2 linked regions of the Saccharibacillus brassicae genome follow. The protein of the gene in region 2 interacts with the protein of the main gene of each other region in a pairwise test. Links are inferred from orthologs where the notes say so. Each region holds a gene or a part of one and is shown on either strand. Other genes may lie near its edges. The genes, in order: FFV09_RS17600 and FFV09_RS07210.

The links.
Region 1: the proteins of FFV09_RS07210 (region 2) and FFV09_RS17600 interact in binary tests that used the Escherichia coli proteins (3 or more experiments, as listed by UniProt). The link is inferred for Saccharibacillus brassicae from one-to-one orthologs.

The regions. Positions count from the first base shown.
Region 1 is NZ_CP041217.1:4,240,975-4,251,183, reverse strand. The notes cover bases 2,902-5,861. They hold FFV09_RS17600 (aminotransferase class I/II-fold pyridoxal phosphate-dependent enzyme), read right to left. Parts: upstream 4,990-5,861; coding sequence 3,814-4,989; downstream 2,902-3,813. Other genes in these bases: FFV09_RS17595 (Lrp/AsnC family transcriptional regulator), read right to left, coding at 5,072-5,572; FFV09_RS17605 (aspartyl-phosphate phosphatase Spo0E family protein), read right to left, coding at 3,444-3,635; FFV09_RS17610 (hypothetical protein), read right to left, coding at 2,902-3,208. Also shown: FFV09_RS17630 (5'-3' exonuclease), read right to left, coding at 1-482; FFV09_RS17625 (arsenate reductase family protein), read right to left, coding at 479-856; FFV09_RS17620 (RluA family pseudouridine synthase), read right to left, coding at 866-1,999; FFV09_RS17615 (cob(I)yrinic acid a,c-diamide adenosyltransferase), read right to left, coding at 1,996-2,601; more of FFV09_RS17610, read right to left, coding at 2,666-2,901; FFV09_RS17590 (DUF350 domain-containing protein), read right to left, coding at 5,902-6,321; FFV09_RS17585 (endonuclease MutS2), read right to left, coding at 6,347-8,710; FFV09_RS17580 (GGDEF domain-containing protein), read right to left, coding at 8,963-10,063; cell division protein ZapA, read right to left, coding at 10,072-10,209. UniProt on the Escherichia coli protein: Shows aminotransferase activity with methionine and histidine as substrates, and to a lesser extent also with phenylalanine.
Region 2 is NZ_CP041217.1:1,721,808-1,731,948, forward strand. The notes cover bases 3,356-6,247. They hold FFV09_RS07210 (cbb3-type cytochrome c oxidase subunit I), read right to left. Parts: upstream 5,843-6,247; coding sequence 3,869-5,842; downstream 3,356-3,868. Other genes in these bases: FFV09_RS07205 (cytochrome (ubi)quinol oxidase subunit III), read right to left, coding at 3,356-3,869; cyoA (ubiquinol oxidase subunit II), read right to left, coding at 5,903-6,247. Also shown: FFV09_RS07185 (SGNH/GDSL hydrolase family protein), read right to left, coding at 1-180; FFV09_RS07190 (ArsR/SmtB family transcription factor), read right to left, coding at 177-1,115; FFV09_RS07195 (glycoside hydrolase family 43 protein), read left to right, coding at 1,301-2,800; cyoD (cytochrome o ubiquinol oxidase subunit IV), read right to left, coding at 2,909-3,253; more of FFV09_RS07205, read right to left, coding at 3,255-3,355; more of cyoA, read right to left, coding at 6,248-6,868; FFV09_RS07220 (hypothetical protein), read right to left, coding at 7,817-8,011; FFV09_RS07225 (GH1 family beta-glucosidase), read right to left, coding at 8,120-9,469; FFV09_RS07230 (glycoside hydrolase family 95 protein), read right to left, coding at 9,593-10,141. UniProt on the Escherichia coli protein: Cytochrome bo(3) ubiquinol oxidase is the terminal enzyme in the aerobic respiratory chain of E.coli that predominates when cells are grown at high aeration.

The sequences.
Region 1 (10,209 bases), 2.5 Mb from region 2 along the record:
AGCTGCAGCATGTCGTTATCGCCCGACAAAATCTGGACGTCCATGTTCTGCTCGCGCGCGCAGCGCTTGGCGATCGTGCCGATACAATCGTCCGCTTCGTAGCCCGGCATGCCGATATTCGGAATGTCCATCGCCGCGACGACATCCTTGACGAGATCGAACTGCGGAATAAGATCGTCGGGCGCGGCGGAGCGGTTGCCTTTGTACGATTCGAACTGCTCGGTGCGGAACGTGCGGCCGCCCATATCCCAGCAGCAGGCGACGTGCGTCGGGTCGAACTGCCGGATCGCGTCCCACATATAGCGGACGAATCCGTAGATGCCGTTCGTCGGTACGCCCGCTTCGGTGCGGCGGATATACCCTTTGAGCGCCGTCGCGTAGTACGCGCGGAACAGCAGCGCCATGCCGTCGACCAGCATCAGCGTCGGCTTGCGCGCGAGGACGTTTTGCGGAAGGCTTTCGATGCCACCGTGTTCGCTCATGCCTGCTCCTCCTTTTGGCTCCAGCTTTGTGCGTACAGCTCCGGCTTGAAGCCGACTGTCACGCTTTCGCCGTCGGTGACGACCGGACGCTTGATCAGCATGCCGTTCGAAGCCAGCAGCTCGGCGCGTTCTTCTTCGCCAAGGTCGGCCAGCTTGTCTTTGAGTCCAAGCGATTTGTACACTTCCCCGCTTACGTTAAAAAACTTTTTGGAATCCAGGCCGCTGCGTGCGATCAGGTCGAGCATTTCGGACTTGGACGGCGGCTGTTCGTTGATCGGAATCAGTTCCAGCTCCCGCCCTTCGTTTTGCAGCCATTTGATCGCATTGCGGCATGTGCTGCATTTGGCGTAATGATACACTTTAAGCGAAGTCATCGGTACGATTCACATCTCTTTCTTGAGTGACTGGGCATCCGTCTCCGCGGACTGCCCGCTGTTCAATCGGCGTTCCAACTCTTCCAGATCCGGCGGAAAAGGAGCTTCGAACGTCATCCGCTCCCGCGTGCCCGGATGAACGAAAGACAGCCGGAACGCGTGCAGCGCCTGACGGTCGATCCACGTATCGAGAAGCTGCGCCTGCAGCAGCTGCGGCTCGCTCAGCGGATCAGCGGATGTATATTTATACATAGTATCTCCGATAAGCGGACAGCCGGCATGCGTCATATGGACGCGGATCTGATGCGTGCGCCCGCTTTCGAGCTCCAGCTCGACCAGCGAAGCGCGCTGCGCGTCATACCGTTCCAGCGTGCGGTAGCGGGTAGCCGCCGCGTAGCCGCCCGGCGTCACGATCCGCACATGCGGATTCTCCGGATCGCGGTCGATCGGACCTTCGATCCGGCCCGATTCCGGCTGCGGGCAGCCGTGCACGATCGCGCGGTACGTCTTGTCGACGGTACCGGCGATCATCTGCTCGGAAATATGCTGGTGCACGTACGGATTTTTGGCGATAGCCAGCACGCCGGACGTCTCGCGGTCCAGCCGGTGCACCGGGCGAAACCGCACCTGTTCGCCGCGATCCCGCCAATGCCATACGACGCCGTTGGCCAGCGTGCCGGTGTAATGGCCCTGCGTCGGATGGACGATGACGCCGGCCGCTTTGTTCACGATCAGCAGATCGCGGTCTTCGTACAGAATATCGAGCGGCATCTCTTCCGGCAAAATATCGTCCGATATTTCGCGTTCCATCCGCAGCTCGACGAGATCGCCGGCCCGGACATGGACGCTGATATAGACCCTTTCGCCGTTCAGCGTAATGCCGCGTTCGGTCATTTTGAGCCGGGAAGTCAGCTTGCGCGAGACGCCGAGCCGGTTGTGCAGCAGCGTCTTGAGCGTCCAGCCGTTCTCCCGTTCGGTCACGACGTACACGATCGGATCGTAATAGCCGAGTTCCGGTTCGATGCCTTTTTCCTGCGGAAATTCACGGCCCTGCGACCTATTCTCTACCTGTTCGTGTTGTATCGTTCGTTTGGGTATCGGTTGTTTGGGTGTTGGGCTGTTTGTTGTCGGTTCGATCTTCATTCACCCTGCTTTTGTTCAGTTTGACGATCCGGTTCTTCGCCGCCGGAAAAGACCCGGGCGCCGCGCACGTACTCCACGTCGTCGACCCGCAGCTTGAGATTGGCAGCACGCGCGGCGCTGAAAAAGTAATCCGACAGCCGGTTGAGGTACTTGAGCACTTCCGGATTGACTTCCGCTTCGTCGGACAGCGTAACGGCGCGGCGCTCCGCACGTCTGCATACGGTGCGGCAGACGTGCAGCAGAGCGGCCGGCGGACTTCCGCCCGGCAGAATAAAGCGTTCGAGCGGCGGATTGTTCGCTTCAAGCTTGTCGATCCACGTCTCCAGACGCTCCGTCATCGCCGGATGCGTCTTGTAAGGCTGCTGCTTCGCGGGCGTATACGCCAGGTCGGAACCGCAGTCGAACAGTTCCTGGCCGACGACGGCCAGCTGTTCGCGCAGATCTTTGAACCGGTCGTCGTGCAGCAGCGCCGCCGCCTGGCCGACGAAGCTGTTCAGCTCGTCGATTGTGCCGTAGGCTTCTACCCGCGCATCGTCTTTGCGTACCCGTCCCCCAATTACGGACGTCTGTCCTTCGTCTCCGGTCTTCGTATAAATGCGCATGGTCGCGTCCTCCCTTCGGCTGTCTGCCGGTGATGTCGTCTTGCGTCGGTCACGCGGCTGCGGCTTAACCTTCGGCAAGCTTCTGCAGCACTTTGATCGCCGCGTCCTTGTCGGGCGCGTTGATCAGCACGCAGGCGAGCATGCCGTCGGGCGTGTAACCGGCATCCTGGAACATCTTCATGTCTTTGACCGGAATCCCGAACAGATGCTTTTCGAGCGTGGCGTCGCGGTCTCCGTCTTTGAGCACGCCGCTTTCGAATACGCCGTCCGGATAATCGGCCTGGTCGAAGTAATCGTCGAGCACGACGTGGGCGCCGTCCTTGCCGTAAATTTTAATCGAATCCTCGGGAAGAATGACGATCGAATTGCCTCCCGCGGCGTATTCCACCAACACTTTTTGCAAATCGAACATCGGCGAATAATTGAACTCCGCTTTCAAATCCGGAACGTCGGCGTTCAATTTTTCTTGAATGACGTCGATTCCTTCGCGGCTCGATGAAGCTTTGTCCGACATAAAGATCAGAACGCCGTCTTCTTTGCCGCATCCGGCCAGCATCAGGATCGAAGCGATCAGCAGCATCCAGATCCCCATTTTTTTCCGTTTCACTCTTACTCCTCCTTGGACGTTTCCCTGGGCGCGCGCGCCCGTAATCGAAGTGGTGCTTTAACCAATATATCATACTCTTTTGCCTCAAGCATTTCCGTGCCTGCCTGTCCGCGCTCCCACGCAAAAAGGAAGAGCTTCCGCTGGGCGGGCTCTTCCTTGTCGGGCCGATCGATCGATCGTTTCGGGAGTGAATGCAGAAATCGTTCCGCGCGCTTGAAGTCCGAAAAAGACGGCGTCAGCGGACGAGCTGCATGTATTCGTTGATTTTGAGGTCGAGCCGACTGCTGATTTCGACGACGTTCACAGCGGTGAACGACTGTTCGCGGCCGAATGTTTCTTCCATTTGGGCGCGCAGAATGCGTATCTCTTCCTGCAGGAAAAGCTCGCGTTCCGCCATGGCGCCGGAAGCGTGAGCCCCGTGCTGCATATGCGGTCTTGCAGAACGTTGTCCATGCCTCGGTGTATGAAACGAAGCGGCAGACAAAAAGATTCCCCCTTGAAAAATCACCTGGTTTGATTACCCATTATATAGAAGGTATCCATTAAAATCAACTTATTCAAGAGGGAGTAATATCTCTTTTTTTTGGATTTTAACCCAATTTGCATTAAGCGCCTTCGCGCTTGACTTTGTACACGAATTGGCCGATCCGGTCCATCGCTTCGTTCAGCTGCGCAACCGAAGTCGCGTAGGAACAGCGCAGGAACCCTTCGCCGCCCAGACCGAACACGTCGCCCGGCACCGCGGCCACTTTTTCTTCGACGAGCAGGCGCTGGGCGAACGTCTCCGACGTCAATCCGGTAGACTGGATGCTCGGGAACGCGTAGAACGCGCCTTCCGGTTCGTGGCAGTCGAGTCCCGCGTCGCGCAGTCCCTGTACGACAAGCCGGCGGCGGCGGTTGTACGATTCGACCATTTTGTCTTTTTCGCCCAGCCCGTTCGTCAGCGCTTCAAGCGCCGCAACCTGGCCCATGACCGGCGCGCACATCACCGTATACTGGTGAATCTTGAGCATGGCCGAGATCAGTTCCGGGTGTCCGCAGGCATAACCCATCCGCCAGCCGGTCATCGCGAACGCTTTGGAGAAGCCGCTGACGAGAATCGTCCGGTCTTTCATGCCCGGAGCGGCGGCGAAACTTGCGTGCTTGCCTTGTCCGTAGCTGAGTTCGGCATAAATTTCGTCGGAGATCACGATCAGATCGTGCTTTTCGACCACTTTGGCGATCGGCAGCCAGTCTTCGGCCGTCATCGTCGCTCCGGTCGGGTTGCTCGGGTAGCACAAAATAAGCACTTTGGACTTCGGCGTGATGCTCGCTTCGAGCGCTTCGGCCGTCAGCTTGAAGCCGTCTTTGGCAAACGTCTCGATGCCGACCGGAATCCCGCCCCCGATCGAAGTGATCGGCGAATACGAGATGTAGCACGGCTCCGGCACGAGCACTTCGTCGCCCGGACGGATCAGCGCCCGCAGCGCCAGATCGATCGCTTCGCTGCCGCCGACCGTGACAAGCACTTCTTTTTCCGGATCGTACGAAGTGCCGAACGAGCTGTCCAGATAAGACGCGATCGCTTCGCGCAGCTCGATCATGCCGGCGTTCGACGTGTAACGCGTGTAGCCGCGCTCCAGCGAATAGACGCACGCTTCGCGCACATGCCACGGCGTCACGAAATCGGGTTCGCCCACGCCGAGCGTAATGATGTCTTTGCTCGCGCTCACGAGATCGAAAAACTTGCGGATGCCCGAAGGCTTGATATCGCGCACAAGCGGCGACAGATAGCGTTCCATCGAACCTTGTTCGGAGTCGGAAGGTTGAAGCAGGCTTCCTTTATCGTTCAGTTCCCGGTTAGTAATCATCATTTCGCATCCTTTACGGCGAGATCATCAGACGGCGGTCTTCTTCGTGTTCCTCGAAAATGATGCCGTTCTGCTTGTATTTTTTGAGAATAAAATGCGTTTTGGTCGACAGGACGGATTCGATCGGCGAAAGCTTGTCGGAGACGAAGCTGGCTACTTCCTTGAGGCTCAGGCCGTCCACTTCGACGAGCAGGTCGTAGGCGCCGGACATGAGGAAGACCGATTTGACCTGCGGGTACAAATAGATCCGCTCGGCGATCCCTTCGAATCCGCGGCCCCGCTCCGGCGTAATCTGTACTTCGATCAGCGCGGTCACTTTCTCGTCGTTGACTTTGCTCTCGTTGACGACGGTCGCGTATTTGACGATGACGCGGTCCCCTTCGAGTTCGGCCACCGCTTCGCGCACTTCTTCCTCCGGCACGTTCAGCATGGTGGACAGCAGCTGCGGCGTACGCCGCGCGTCCTCTTCCAACAGTTCGAGAATATCCAGTTTGAGCTTGTTCGTTTCTTTCACTACGCATGCCTCCAGATCGATTTCACTTGATAATAAATCGTTCGGTACTCCTTGCAAACCTTGTTGTACCTCATCTTACCCCAAAAAAACCGGTTCTGCTACCGTTCGCCGCCAATCCGAGCATACCGCCGGCGTTCCAAAAAGCGCTCCGCGCGGATGCGCCACACCACGGCATGCCAAAACCCCCGCTTCCGTAAGGAGCGGGGGTTTTGCGCGTGACGCGGGATTTTGATTTTCGGCAAGGGCCGCCGCGGACGCCGTCTCCCGGCATCCGCGCATCGGCACTCTTTTGTGGGAACCTTGTTACAAGACCTTTTTGCAGGATCTTTTTACAAGACCGAGACGCCGATCACATACGACAGCGAGATCGACAAGATCATCGAGATCAAGCCGACCGCCCGGTTATCCCGTCCGATCTCTTCATCCACCTTGAAAAACGGAGTGATGAACTCGAACAGGAAATAAGCGACCATCAGCAGCACGAACCCGACCAGCGACCACAGCATGCTCTCGTAGATGCTGGAGCCGGATTCGATACAGAAGCGCAGGATGTTGCAGATGCCGAAAATTTTGCCGCCGGTTGCCATGGCGACCGCCACGTTGCCTTTGCGGATCTCGTCCCAGCACTTGTAGCGGGTGACGACTTCGAAAATGGACAGAAAAACGACCAACTCCAGCACCGCGACCGAAAAGTAGGCCACGGCCGCTCCCATCGGAGTCGCCAGCATAGCATCGATTACCGTATTCATGCGCGTTCCGCCTCCGCCCTGTCCGTTACTTGAGCTCGGCTACGGTGACGCCGTTGCCGCCCTCGCCATAATTGCCGAGCCGGTACGACTTGACCAGTTTGTGCCGGCGCAGATGTTCCTGGATGCCGGTGCGCAGCACGCCCGTGCCTTTGCCGTGAATCAGATACACCTGGCCGAGGTTCGACAGAAACGCTTCGTCGATAAAGCGGTCGGCTTCCATCAGCGCTTCTTCCAGGTTCGCGCCGCGCAGATCGAGCTCGGAGCGGGTGCTGTCGTCCTTCGTGCGCTTGACCGCCGTCACCGGCTTCTGCTTGGGCGCCGTGACCGGAGCGCTTTGCACTTTCTCCAGCGAAGACAGCGCCACTTTCATCTTCATGATGCCGAGCTGGACCATCGCTTCCTTGCCGTCCAGTTCGATCACGTGGCCGCGCTGGCCAAGGTTCGCCAAAATCACTTCGTCGCCCGGTTCGATCTTCTGCGATACCTGGGCGCCGGACGGCTTTTTGCTCTTTTTGACGCGGGTGGCCGGTTCGGCTTCGTCCAGCTGGCGGCGGGCCGCGATCAGCTTGTGTTCCTTGACCGAGGCGCCTTCTTCCATCGCCAGGCGGCGCAGTTCGGACACGACTTCGTCGGCTTCCTTGCGGGCTTTGGCGATAATGTCGCGCGCTTCGTTCTCGGCTTTCTCGAGTCTCGCGTCGCGCTGGGATTCCTGCTTCTCCAGTTCGCGTTCCTGCCGCGTCCGCAGCTCTTCGATCTCGCGGCGCAGCCGTTCGGCTTCTTCGCGCTCGGCTTCGGCTCCGATCCGGTTCTCTTCCAGCGCGCTGATCATGTTCTCGACGCGCAGGTCTTCTTCCTTCACTTCGCCGCGGGCAAAGCTGAGAATTTTGCCCGGCAGGCCGAGGCGCTCGGCGATCGCGAACGCGTTGCTTCGTCCCGGCACGCCGACAAGCAGCCGGTAGGTCGGGCTCAGCGTCGCCACGTCGAACTCCATGCTGGCGTTGATAACGCCGTCGCGCTCGTACGCGTACGCTTTGAGTTCGCTGTAGTGGGTCGTCGCGACCATGCGGCAGTTGAACTGGTGGATATATTCGAGGATGGCGATCGCAAGCGCCGAACCTTCCGCCGGGTCCGTGCCCGCGCCCACTTCATCGAGCAGGACGAGACTTTTCGGCGTCATGTCTTTCAGGATGCGAATGATGTTCGTCATATGGCTGGAAAACGTACTGAGGCTCTGCTCGATGCTCTGCTCGTCGCCGATGTCCGCGTAGATCGCGTCGAACACGCACAGTTCGCAGCCTTCGTCGGCCGGTACGAACAGACCGGACATCGCCATCAGGCTGAGCAGGCCGATCGTCTTGAGCGTGACCGTCTTGCCGCCCGTGTTGGGGCCGGTCACGATAATGCTGGAAAATTCCCCGCCGAGCTCGACGTCGAGCGGCACGACATGTTTGGGATCGATCAGCGGATGGCGCCCTTTGCGGATACGCAAATACCCGCGGTCGTTGACGGTCGGCTCGGTCGCTTTCATGCGGTGGGCCAGACGGCCCTTGGCGAAAATGAAGTCGAGCTGGGCCAGCACGTCGACGTCGTACGCGATCAATTCCGCCTGTTCGCCGACCGCGGCGGTCAGCTTCTGCAAAATGATCTCGACTTCGCGCGTCTCGCGCAGCTTCGTCTCGCGCAGCTTGTTGTTCATCGCCACGATCGCTTCCGGCTCGATAAACATCGTCGCGCCGGAACTCGATTGGTCGTGCACGATGCCGCCGAAGTGCGAGCGGTATTCGGACTTGACCGGGATAACGAAGCGGTCGCCGCGAATCGTGATGAGCTGGTCCTGAAGCATCTTGGAGACGCTCGACGAACGGATCATCGATTCCAGCTTCTCGCGGATGCGGGATTCGCCCCCGCGCAGTTCGCGCCGGACGGCCGCAAGCGTCGGGCTGGCCGAATCCAATACTTCGGCCGAATCGCCGATGCACGAATTGATCAGGCGCTCCAGCTCTTTCTGATCGGAGATCAGCTCGGCCAGGCCGTCGAGCAGTTCGACCGGATGCTCTTCGTGCAGCGTCTGGATGAACCGGCGCAGGCGGCGCGAGCCGTACAGCGTCGTCGCGATGCCGAGCAGCTCGTGCGGATTCAGCATGCCGCCGATCCGCGCGCGCTGCACGGCCGGACGGATATCGACGATGCCGCCGAACGGCGGCGAGCCTTTCAGGCGATCGACGTGGAACGCTTCGTGCGTGGCCTGAAGCAGCTTCTGCACCGACGACAGGTCGGTATCGGGCTTCAGTGCGCGCGCCGCTTCTTTGCCGAGCGACGTCTGCGCCTGATCGGCCAGCGCGTTCGAGATGTTCGCATATTGTAAAATTTCGAATATTTTATCGTTCAAGAACGTGACAACTCCTTATCGGTTCTGGAGGCCCTGCAGGCACCCCGTCCCTTAATTATACCGGATTACGGCCCCGGAAACCATGTATATCGCCGATCCGGCGCAGCCGCTCTAGCGCTGCCGCGAAGCCCGCTCCGCCCAAAAAGCCTTCCCGAACCCGGCCGGATCGGCCGGATGTTCGAAAAGGCTTGGCGGAAACGGACCGGATTCCTGCGTATCGCCTCCGCAAGCGGCGGCGCCGGGCCGGATGTTCTATTCGCGCCGGGAGACCGTATCCCGGCTTGCGTCGTACTTTTCGACCCGGTTTTTGCCGGACCGTTTGGCACGGTACAGCGCCGCGTCGGCTTTGCCGAACAGGCTCTCCGGCGTATCGTCGGGCAGGCATTCGCTCAACCCGACGCTGATCGTAACCGGATGGTTGCCCATGTAGGAGTAGTTGGCGCCCTGCACCGCTTCGCGGATACGTTCGGCGTAAGCGGCCGACTCTTCGGGCGTTTTCTCCGTGAAAATGACCGCGAACTCCTCGCCGCCGTAGCGGGCGGCAAAGTCATTCGGCGAAATGGTCATTCGAATCCGGATCGACACTTCCTTGAGCACCAGATCGCCGATCAGATGCCCGTAGGTGTCGTTGATCTTTTTGAAATTGTCGATATCGAGCACGGCTACCTGAATCTGCAGCCCGTTGCGCTTGCATTGGTCGACCAGATCTTCGAGATATTCGTAGAACGTCTGGTGATTGTAGAGCTGCGTCAGCGCATCGGTCTTGATCAGGCGCTGCGAGACCGCATTATCGACAAGCAGGTCCTGCTGCGATTTGGTCAAATGCTCGACCTGCCGCCCGATTTCGATCGCGCGGATCAGAACGGTACGCCCGAGCAGCAGCGCCGCCGCCAGCATGAATTCCATGAGCAGGAAATGTTCGATCTCCCGGCCGTAGACCGGACGCTCGACGATAAAATAAAAGGCGGCGTACAGCGCGATGTTCGCGGTGCCGAACAAGTTCAGCAGCTTCCCGTCGAAATAAATGAGCGGCACGAACATCGGGAAGATCAGCAGGATGCCGGGCGCGTTTTCCGTGTACAGGCCCAGATTCAAATAATTGATGTAGGCCATCGTCAGGCTGACCCCGGCGACGATCTGCCGGCCGTACCGGCGAAACGACGCGTGCAGCAGTTCGCCCAGCGCCGCGACCGTGAGCACGAGCAGGCTGCCCACCGTCAGCGAGACCAGATCGGCCCGGCCTTCGCCGCCGTTGCCGGTCAGGAAATACGACAGTTCGACGACGAATACCATCGCCGCCACGATCCAGTAAGCGTTCAGAATCTGCCGGTTCAGCCGGTCCACGTTACCCATGGCTCACCTTACCGCTGCTCGTGTTCCAGCATTTCCATCCATTCGTTGTACTCTTTTTGCAGCGCCGCGTACTCCTGCTGCAGCTTGGCATGTTCCCGGTCGGCCTCTTCACGCTTTTCTTTCTCCATTTCGCGTTCGACATGAAG
Region 2 (10,141 bases):
CCGGGCAAAATTATTCGTTCCGCCGACGGTATCGTCGCCGATCAGGGCAATCTGCGCTTTTTTTCCGTAAAAAGAAAACTCCGCGCCGCTGCCCGACAGGGCCAGCCACAGCGCATCGTCGTATTCGTGCGTTCGGCCAAGCTTTTTCACGTAACCTTCCGCCGCTTTGAACGTTTTCATTGAATGTTTTCCGCTCCTTTTGATAAGTTTTCCCCGAGATGCACGCGAATAACGATGTCTTGATCATGATTGCCGAAGCCCGCTCCGTACAATGTGAGTCCGCCGACATGCTTCGCCTGCTCGTCCACCCCGAAGCGCAGCGTCCAGAACGGCTCGTTCAGGCGCAGGTCCGCGGCGGTCACGTCCGACATATACTCTCCGTCGATAAAAGTGCCGCGCGCGTCGACCCGTATCGTTTTGAGCAGCCCGTATTGATTGACGTTGCGATGCCACCACGTCGGCGTGTGCCGCCCGCGCGCGGCCCGACCGAAATCGGCCGGACTCGTCCAGATGCCGAGAGACACGCCGTTAAATACAAACCCGATGTCCGAAGGCCAGTCGTCCCGCAGCCCCGGCGCTTCGGAAGCCAGTTCCATCGAAATTTCGATCGCTTCCGCCGCCTGTTCCGGCAGCAGGTAATTGGGCGTTTTGTATTCGACGAATCCCTGCCCGAACCAGAGAATAGCCGCCTGCACGCGTTCCGGATCGAAGAAATAGCGCGGATCGTCCCACACGCCGATCTCTTTCTCCAGCGTCCCGAGGCCGCAGGTCGGCCGTATATCGAACGCCGTATAATGGCCGATCGCGATCGACTGCTCCCGGATCTTCGACGTTTGGCGTTCCGACGGCAGCTCGATCTCGATACGGCTTTCCGCGAGAAAACAAATCTTGTGCGTGCCCCCGTTCAGGCGCACCCGGCGGCTGCCGGTCAAGCCTGCCTGTTCGAGCTTGCGGATATGCAGCGTCACGATCGACGGGCTGAGCCCAAGTGCCGCCGCCAGGTCTTTGACGTTGCGTTCCCGCTCGGCCAGCAGATTCATGATCTGCCACCGGACTTCGCTCGCCAGCGCTTCGTAGATCGGCATGCATCCCGCGTCCCCGTTGACTTTGAGCATCTTCCGTCTCCTTCTTGATTGTTGAAATCATATCGGCATTCATTCAACCCAATTTCTGCGCCGATTTTACTGTATCATATTGTGAACCGTTTTCGAATATTGTTTAATTGGCTTAATTGCTCTAACTTTATCGATTCACGCAAAAGCGAATTCAACTTATCCCACATTCGAAAAAGGAGCACAGCATGAAATACAACAATCCCGTGATCAAAGGTTTCTATCCCGATCCGAGCGTCTGCCGGGTCGGCGATACGTATTACCTTGTGTGCAGTTCGTTTCAATATTTTCCCGGCGTTCCCTTGTTCGAGAGCCGCGATCTGATCAATTGGACGCAAATCGGCCACTGCCTGACCCGGGAGAGCCAGGTGCGGCTTGGCGGCGTGAACAGCTCCGGCGGCGTCTTCGCTCCGACGATTCGTCATCATGCCGGCCGGTTCTACATGACGACGACCAACGATACGACGCGCCAGAACTTCTACGTCTGGACCGACGATATCCGCGGCGAATGGTCCGAACCCGTGTACGTCGATCAGGGCGGCATCGATCCGGATCTGTATTTTGAAAACGGCCGGGCGTTCTTCATGAGCAACGGAACGGACGACGACGGGATCGGCGGCGTGGTGCAGTGCGAACTCGATATCGAGACCGGTGCCAAACGTTCGCCGAGCCGCTCGATCTGGCAGGGAACGGGCGGACGTTATCTGGAAAGTCCGCATCTGTACAACATCGACGGCCGCTACTATCTGATGGCCGCCGAAGGCGGAACGGAATACGGCCATATGGTCGTCTACGCGCGGGGCGACAGCCTGTCCGGCCCGTTCGAATCGTACCCGGCCAATCCGGTGCTGACCAACCGCAATCTGGGCGGCTACGAGCTGCAGGGCATCGGTCACGGCGACCTCGTGCAAGACGGCGAAGGCCATTGGTGGATGCTGCATCTCGGCTTCCGGCAGATCGGGCGCTGGCTCACCTATCACCATCTGGGCCGCGAAGTGTTCCTCACCCCGGTCACGTTCGGCGCGGACGGCTGGTTCACCGCCGGGTATGACGGCTTGACGCTGACGTCGTTCACGACCGACCGGATTCCCGAGGCGGTGCGCCAGCAGGAGAAGAAGCTCGATACGTTCGACAATACGGATTGGAGTCTGGACTGGTGCTATCTGCGCCATCCGGTGCCGTCGAATTACGAGCTGGGCGAAGAGGTGCTGCGGCTGCGGGGCACGGCGGTCAGTCTGGACGAAGCGGCTTCGCCGACTTTTATCGGGCTGCGGCAAAAAGACTTCGACGCGACGATCGCCTGCGAAGTACGGCTCTCCGGCCGAGAAGGCGAAGCCGGCCTCACCCTGTACATGGACGAGAACCACCGCTACGACCTGGCTGTGCGCACCGATGCCGACGGCAGCCTCAGCGTGATCAAGCGACTCAACGTCGGCGACATCAAGTCTATTGAAAAAGAGATTCCGCTCAGCCGTGCAAGCGCCGTCCGGCTGCTGATCCGCTCAGGACACGAACGCTACCATTTCTTCCTCGTCGAAGACAGCCGCGAGATCCCGCTTGGCAGCGCCCAGACCCGCTATCTCTCGTCGGAGGTCGCAGGCGGCTTCACCGGCGTCGTGGTCGGATTGTACGCGGTAGGCGAAGATGCGGAAGCCGAATTCACCGACTTTGCGTGCGAATACGCGTAAATCGCCGCGGCCGTTTCCCGCTTGATTGTTTGCTTGATTGTCTGCAATCGCGTTTCTTCGCAACAAAAAAAGAGCCCGCCGAAGCGGGCTCTTTTTCGTTGAAGCTGTCTACATTTTCATGCCGATCGAGTTGTTGCCCATGATCCAGATCGAACCGACGACGATCGTCAGCAGGATCAGAACCCCGAAGATCAACGTGATCAAGTTCCAACGCGGCTGCTCTCCGTCACGCACGTGCATGAAGAAGATCAGCTGAACGAGAAACTGGAGCGTTGCCGTAACCATGATGACCGCGATGGTCGCCGTACGGCCCATCATGTCGTTCAGGACGACAACGAGCGGGATGATCGTAAGCACGATCGAAATGATATAGCCGATGATGTAGGATTTGAGCGAACCGTGCTCGTGACGATCCCCACCGTGGCTGTTATGCGCGTTGTTGTGATCCGCCACCTTACATCACCTCCATCAGGTACACGATCGAGAGCAGGAAGATCCAGACCGCGTCCAAGAAGTGCCAGTACAAGCTGAATACTGTAACTTTGCCTTTGGTATCGTCGGTCAGACCGCGGCGAACGATCTGAATCATGATCGAGATCATCCAGCCGATACCGACGGTAACGTGCACCCCGTGCGTGCCGACGAGCGTGAAGAATGCCGACCAGTACGCGCTCGTTTGCAGCGTCGCGCCTTCGTGGATCAGGTGCAGGAACTCGTTGATTTCCAGGTAGAGGAACCCTGCGCCGAGCAATCCGGTAATCACGAGCCAGATCAGCATCTGCTTGATCTTGTGCTGGTGCATGGCCAGAACGGCCACGCCGCTCGTGAAGCTGCTTGTGAGGAGCAGGAACGTCGAGATGATGATCCCGTTGATCTCCAGCAGTTCCGCGCCGGTCGGACCGCCGTCCGTACCGCCGCGAAGAACGATGAATGTCGCAAACAGCGTTGCGAACAAGATAACGTCGGTTACGAGGAAGATCCAGAAACCGAGCAGTTTGATATCCTGCGGATCATGATGACCCGCAGCGTGATGGTGATGATCCGTGCCGTGTGCCGGAGACTGTGCCATTATACCGCGCCCCCTCTTAACTTCGCTTCGGTTCTTTCAATCTCATCAACCGGAATGTAGTATTCCGCTTTGTGTGCGCTGAAGGAACGAGCATACATGCAAATGAATACGCCGAGCAGGCCAGGAATGGCCATCCACAGCCAGTGGAAGACGAGACCGAATCCGAGCACGAACCAGAATGCGCCCATGATCGGCCCGATCGCCGAGTTTTTCGGCATATGGATCGGTTCGATCGGTCCGAGATCCCAAGGCTTCTCGCCTCTGGCGCGGCGTTCTTTCTCTTCCCACCACTCGTCGCGGCTGTGAACCTGCGGAATGACCGCGAAGTTGTATTCCGGCGCCGGGGAAGGAATCGAGAACTCAAGCGTACGAGCATCCCAGATATCGCCCGTCGTATCTTTTTCGTGACGGAAGATGCTGTAGCCGATCTGTGCAACCTGGAACAGGAATGCGATACCCATCAGGTAAGCGCCCATCGTCGAGAGGACGTTGAGGCCCTGCCAATCCGGGTCTTTGAATACGCTGATCCGCCGAGTCATGCCGTCGAGGCCGACGAGGTACTGCGGCATAAAGCAGACGTAGAAACCGATGTTCCAGAACCAGAATGCCCATTTGCCGAGGTATTCGTTCAGCTTGAAGCCGAACATCTTCGGCCACCAGTAGTACAGGCCCGCGAAGTAACCGAATACGACGCCGCCGATCAGCACTTGGTGGAAGTGGGCGATCAGGAAGTAACTGTTGTGGAACTGGAAGTCGGCCGGTGCGACCGAGAGCATGACCCCCGTCATCCCGCCGACGACAAACGCCGGTATGAACGCGATCGTCCACATCATCGGGGTCGGGAAGGTGATCCTGCCCTTGTACATCGTAAACAGCCAGTTGAAGATCTTGACCCCGGTCGGGATCGCGATGATCATCGTCGTGACCGCGAAGAACGCGTTGACGTTAGCGCCGGAGCCCATTGTGAAGAAGTGGTGAGCCCAGGTGAAGAACGAAATGATACTGATGATAACCATGGCGAATACCATCGACGCGTAGCCGAACAGCCGTTTTCTCGCGAAGGTCGCAACCGTCTCCGAGAATACGCCGAAGGCCGGCAGAACGACGATATACACTTCCGGGTGACCCCACATCCAGATGAGGTTGATATACATCATCGGGTTGCCCCCGCCGTCGAGCGTGAAGAAATGGGCGCCGAAGAAGCGGTCCATGAACAACAGCAGCAGCGTGATCGTCAGGATCGGGAAAGCGAAGATGATCGTCGTCGAAGCGGCGAATACCGACCAGGTGAACATCGGCATTTTCATCATCGTCATGCCCGGAGCGCGCATTTTGAGAATCGTAACGATAAAGTTGATACCGGACGCGAGCGAGCCGATACCGGAGATCTGTATCCCCCAGATGTAGAAGTTCTGTCCGACGCCCGGGTTGAACTGTGAACCGGAAAGCGGCGGATAGGCGAGCCAGCCGGCGTCAGGCGAACCGCCGATGACGAACGACAGGTTGAACAGCATTGCGCCGGCGAAGAACAGCCAGAAGCTCAGCGAGTTCAGGAAAGGGAAAGCGACGTCGCGCGCGCCGATTTGCAGCGGCACGACGATATTAAACAGACCGAACATCAGCGGCATGGCCATGAAGAAGATCATGACGACGCCGTGCGTCGTAAAGATTTGGTTATAGTGGTCGGCTTCCAGGAAGTTCAATTCCGGAAAAGCCAACTGAGTCCGCATCATGACGGCATCGACGCCGCCGCGGAACAGCATCACGATCGCGGCCAGGATATACATAATCCCGATCTTTTTGTGATCGACGGTCGTGAGCCATTCTTTCCAGAGCCAGCCCCATTTTTTGAAGTAGGTCAGTACGAATACGATCCCGAGCGTCGCCAACACGATGGATGCGTCCGCGCCGTAGATGAGCGGATCGCCCGTTACAAAAAACTCGGATGCGAACTCTTTGATTTTCTCGAGCATTAGGGAGCTCCTTTCGTTGCAGTAAATGTTCAGATCACCCTATCCGGCCAAGACCGAATGTCAGTGACCGCTGTGCGAGGAAGAACCGTGTTCTTCCGAGTCCGCAGTCGAAGCCGTGCCGTCCGCTTTGTCGGCCGACGCGCTTCCGTGCTGGTGAAGTTCCGCGCCTTCGTGCATGTACTTGGTCACGATGCTTTCGTAAATGCCTTCCGGGAACGAAGAGTACAGCGTCGGTTCTTCGCTTTCGGTCGGCTTGGACATTTCTTCGTACGACTCGGCGGTGATTTTGTTCGGCGAGCTTTTCGCCTCTTCGATAAACTTCTCGTAGTCCGCTTCGCTTGTCGCGTTAACGTCGAACGTCATGTTCTCGAAGTGTTCGCCGGTGAAGTTGGCCGCCGTGCCGAAATATTTGCCGGGTTCGTCGGCCTGCAGATGCAGCGCCATCGACATGCCGGACATGGCATAAATCTGTCCGCCCAGTTCCGGAATCCAGAACGAGTTCATCGGCGAATCCGCCGTCAACTCGAAGCGTACCGGATGACCTTCGGGAATCGTAATCGTGTTGACGGTCGCGATGCCTTCTTCCGGATAGAAGAACAACCATTTCCAGTTCAGCGATACGACCTGGATCGTGACTTCGTCTTTCTCGGACGCCAAAGCTTTGGACGGTTCGAGTTCGTGCGTGTAACGCACGGTAACGATAGCGAGGACGATAACGATGACAATCGGAATTCCCCACCAGATCGTCTCCAGCAGGTTACTGTGTGCCCATTCCGGCTTATAATCGGCCTTCTTGTTGCTGGCCCGGTAGCGCCAAACAATGATGAACGTAATGATAAGCACCGGCACGATAATGATCGCGCACAGGATCACGGTGATAATCATCAGGTCCAACTGCTTCGCGGCGATCGGTCCCTTCGGATCGAGGACCATATAGTCCGCGCATCCCGAGAGCAGCAGCATCGTCATGACGAGCATGACAGCCGAGAAAGCTGCGCGAACGAGCGATCTTCGTTTTTTGCCCATGTGGATCCCCTCTCTTTGTTGAACGCTCAGTAAATTCGACAAGCATTTCACACATTAAAACGCAACTTTGATTCTACACTTAAAGATACCAGAAATGAACAGCTTTTTCGAAAAGTTTTGACTTTGTTAACAAAGATGTCAAACTATCCTCCGGAATTAGTGATGTTAGGCCTTGAAAAGCACTTACCCGAAGGCTAAGTGTCTTTTCATGCCTAGTGCCTAACGCGCCTTTCGCCTTGAAAAGCACTTACCCGAAGGCTAAGTGCTTTTCATGCCCAGTGCCTAACGCGCCTTTAGCCTTGAAACGCACTTGATCTTAATCTCGGATCTTAATCATGAGATCTTAATCCCGGATCTTGATCTTAGTCTTGCCCTCAGATCTTCCCCTCAAATCTTTTCCCCATTAACAATCCCCGGCGCGAAAAAACCCCTGTCGCTTTCCTTCCATCACCGCCTATTGTTCCGCCCCCACCTCACTTTATTTCAAATTTTAAATTTTCTCTTCCTTATAATAGGCCGATATATAGCCTTTAACGTCTTCCGGTCCGATCCTAAACACCTTTCCTTCCGGTTTCCTCCTTCTACGGGGCTTCTTTCTATTATCGGCCTTTATTCGGCGCGTTCAAGGGTTATCCGGCGCTCTCTTCGACACTTTTGTGACATTTCTCATAGCCTCTGTCCTATCCGGATTTCTGCGGCCGAAACGCGTAGAAACCGCGCGAATTCGCCTTTTTCCGACACATCGAACCCATCCTGCGCGCTCCACTTGTTCGTACTATGCTCCTCATCCCTGCTCTACCCTGCTCTCGCTACAACCCGCAACGAATCCTCCTATCGCTATTTGCCCGTTTTCGGCTTTTTCCGCCCTCCAACGAATCCTGTTATCCTTATCTGCCGCAATCCGCCCGATTAGGGCCGATTTCGAGCATATAGCGTGATGACGATTCGTTAAAACGCCAAAAAGCGAATCCGGGCGCAAATAGCGTGCTGACGATTCGTTAGCCTGACCGTGACCCGCCTCGAGGCTGCCGCCACCAGCACCACCAGCATCGCCAGCACCACCAACATCTCCCGCAGCCTCAGTATCGCCACCGGCATCGCCACCGCCACCGCTATCGCCAGCACCATCACCAGCCTCACCATCGCCCGGCCCGACTCCCCCATTTTCCCCGCACGCCAAAAAGACGCGGAGATCCGCGTCTTCGGGCCGTGCGCTTTTTCGAAACAGGGAAGCCTCGGGGCGACTGCGCCCTAGTCTTTGCGGGTCTCCATCCAGTTGTTCTTCACCAGGTTCTGGTACCAGTAGAAGCTTTCTTTCGGCGTGCGCTTCAGGGAACGGTAGTCCACGTGCACGAGACCGAACCGCATCCGGTAGCCTTCGGCCCACTCGAAGTTGTCCATGAGCGACCAGGCCATGTAGCCTTTGAGGTTGATACCGTCGGCGATGACGCGGTGCACCTGCGCGATATGCTGCTGCAGGTACGAGATGCGGCGCGTATCGTTGACTTTGCCGTTGACGATGTCGTCGTTGATGCAGGCGCCGTTTTCGGTAATGTAGATGTCGATGTTGCCGTATTTTTGCAGGTAATGGATGACGTCATAGAGGCCTCTCGATTCGACCGGCCAGCCGATATCGGTCTTGGTCAGTCCCATGTCGACTTCTTCCATCTGCAAATAGCCGCCGTCCGGGTTGAACCGGTTGACGCTCATCGCGTAATAGTTGATGCCGATATGGTCGATCGGCTGCGCGATCGCTTCCATGTCGCCTTCGTGGATCGGCGGCACGTGGCCGGACTGCTCGAACCAGTCGTACAGCGGCTTCGGATAGCTGCCTTTGTAGATCGGGTCGAGGAACCAGTCGGAGAAGACCTGGATATTGCGGTCCGCGGCGCCTTGATCGGCTTCGGTCTTGGAATACGGCACGGCCCAGGCTACGTTCGGCGCGATGCCGATCTTGCCGTCGACGCCGAGTTCGCGGAACTTGGACACGGATTTGCCGTGGGCGACGAGCAGGTTGTGCGCCACGTCGAGGCCGGCCTGCAGATCCTGCTTGCCCGGCGCGTGGACGCCGATCACGTTCGACAGGAAGGCGATGCACCACGGCTCGTTGAACGTCAGCCAGTATCTGATCTTGCCGTTGAACTCGCGGTACATCACTTCGGAGAACTTGACGAAAGCGTCGATGCTGCGGCGGTTTTCCCAGCCGCCCACATCCTGCAGCGTCTGCGGCAGATCCCAGTGGTACAGCGTGCAGAACGGCTCGATGCCGGCTTCCAGCAGCTTGTCGACGAAGCGGTGGTAGTAATCCAGTCCTTCCTGGTTGATCTCGCCGTCGCCGTCCGGAATGATGCGCGACCAGGAGATGGAGAAGCGGTACGTGTTGATGCCGAGTTCTCTCATGAGCTCGACGTCTTCTTCGTAGCGGTGGTAGCTGTCGCACGCGACGTCGCCGTTATCGCCGTTGTAGACCCGGCCCGGGGTGCGGGCGAACGTATCCCAGATCGACGGGCCGCGGCCGCCTTCCTGCGCGGCTCCTTCGATTTGGTAGGCGGCCGTAGCCGTGCCCCATTTGAAATCTTTCGGGAATTGGAAAATAGTCATGTGTCGTTCCTCCATAAATTGAGTGTGGGCGGATCTGTTCAGGCAGGCCCGCATTGCAGGGCGAATCGAAAAGCATCAGGGCGCCGGCCGCTCGGCAGGCAGCGGCCGGCAGGACCGTATCGCCTACTCGAAGGCGATACGGCGGGTCTCGCCGGCGGCGAACACGAATTCGCCGGCAAAAGCTCCGGCTTCGCCCGCGGCAGCCGGCGAAGAGCCTTCAAAAGCACGGTCGGCGCGCAGCCGGACCGTGGCGGAACGGTCGGCCGCGATCTCGGCCGACCGGAGCTTGCCGCCGCGCCAGTCCAGCGCGACGGTGAAGCCCCCGCGCGCGCGCAGCCCGCGAACAGAGCCGTCCGCCCACGCTTCCGGCAGCGCCGGCAGTAGGTGCAGCTCGCCGAGATGGCTCTGCAGCAGCAGCTCCGCGATGCCGGCCGTTCCGCCGAAGTTGCCGTCGATCTGGAACGGCGGGTGGTCGTCGAACAGGTTCGGGTGCGTAGAGCGCGCCAGCAGCGTGTGTACGAAGCGATAAGCGCTGTCCCCGTCCAGCAGGCGGGCGTACAAATTGATCAGCCACGCGCAGCTCCAGCCCGTGTGGCCGCCTCCGCTTGCGATGCGGGCTTCAAGCGAAGCCCGCGCGGCCGCCAGCAGTTCCGGCGACTCTTCCCGGTTGAT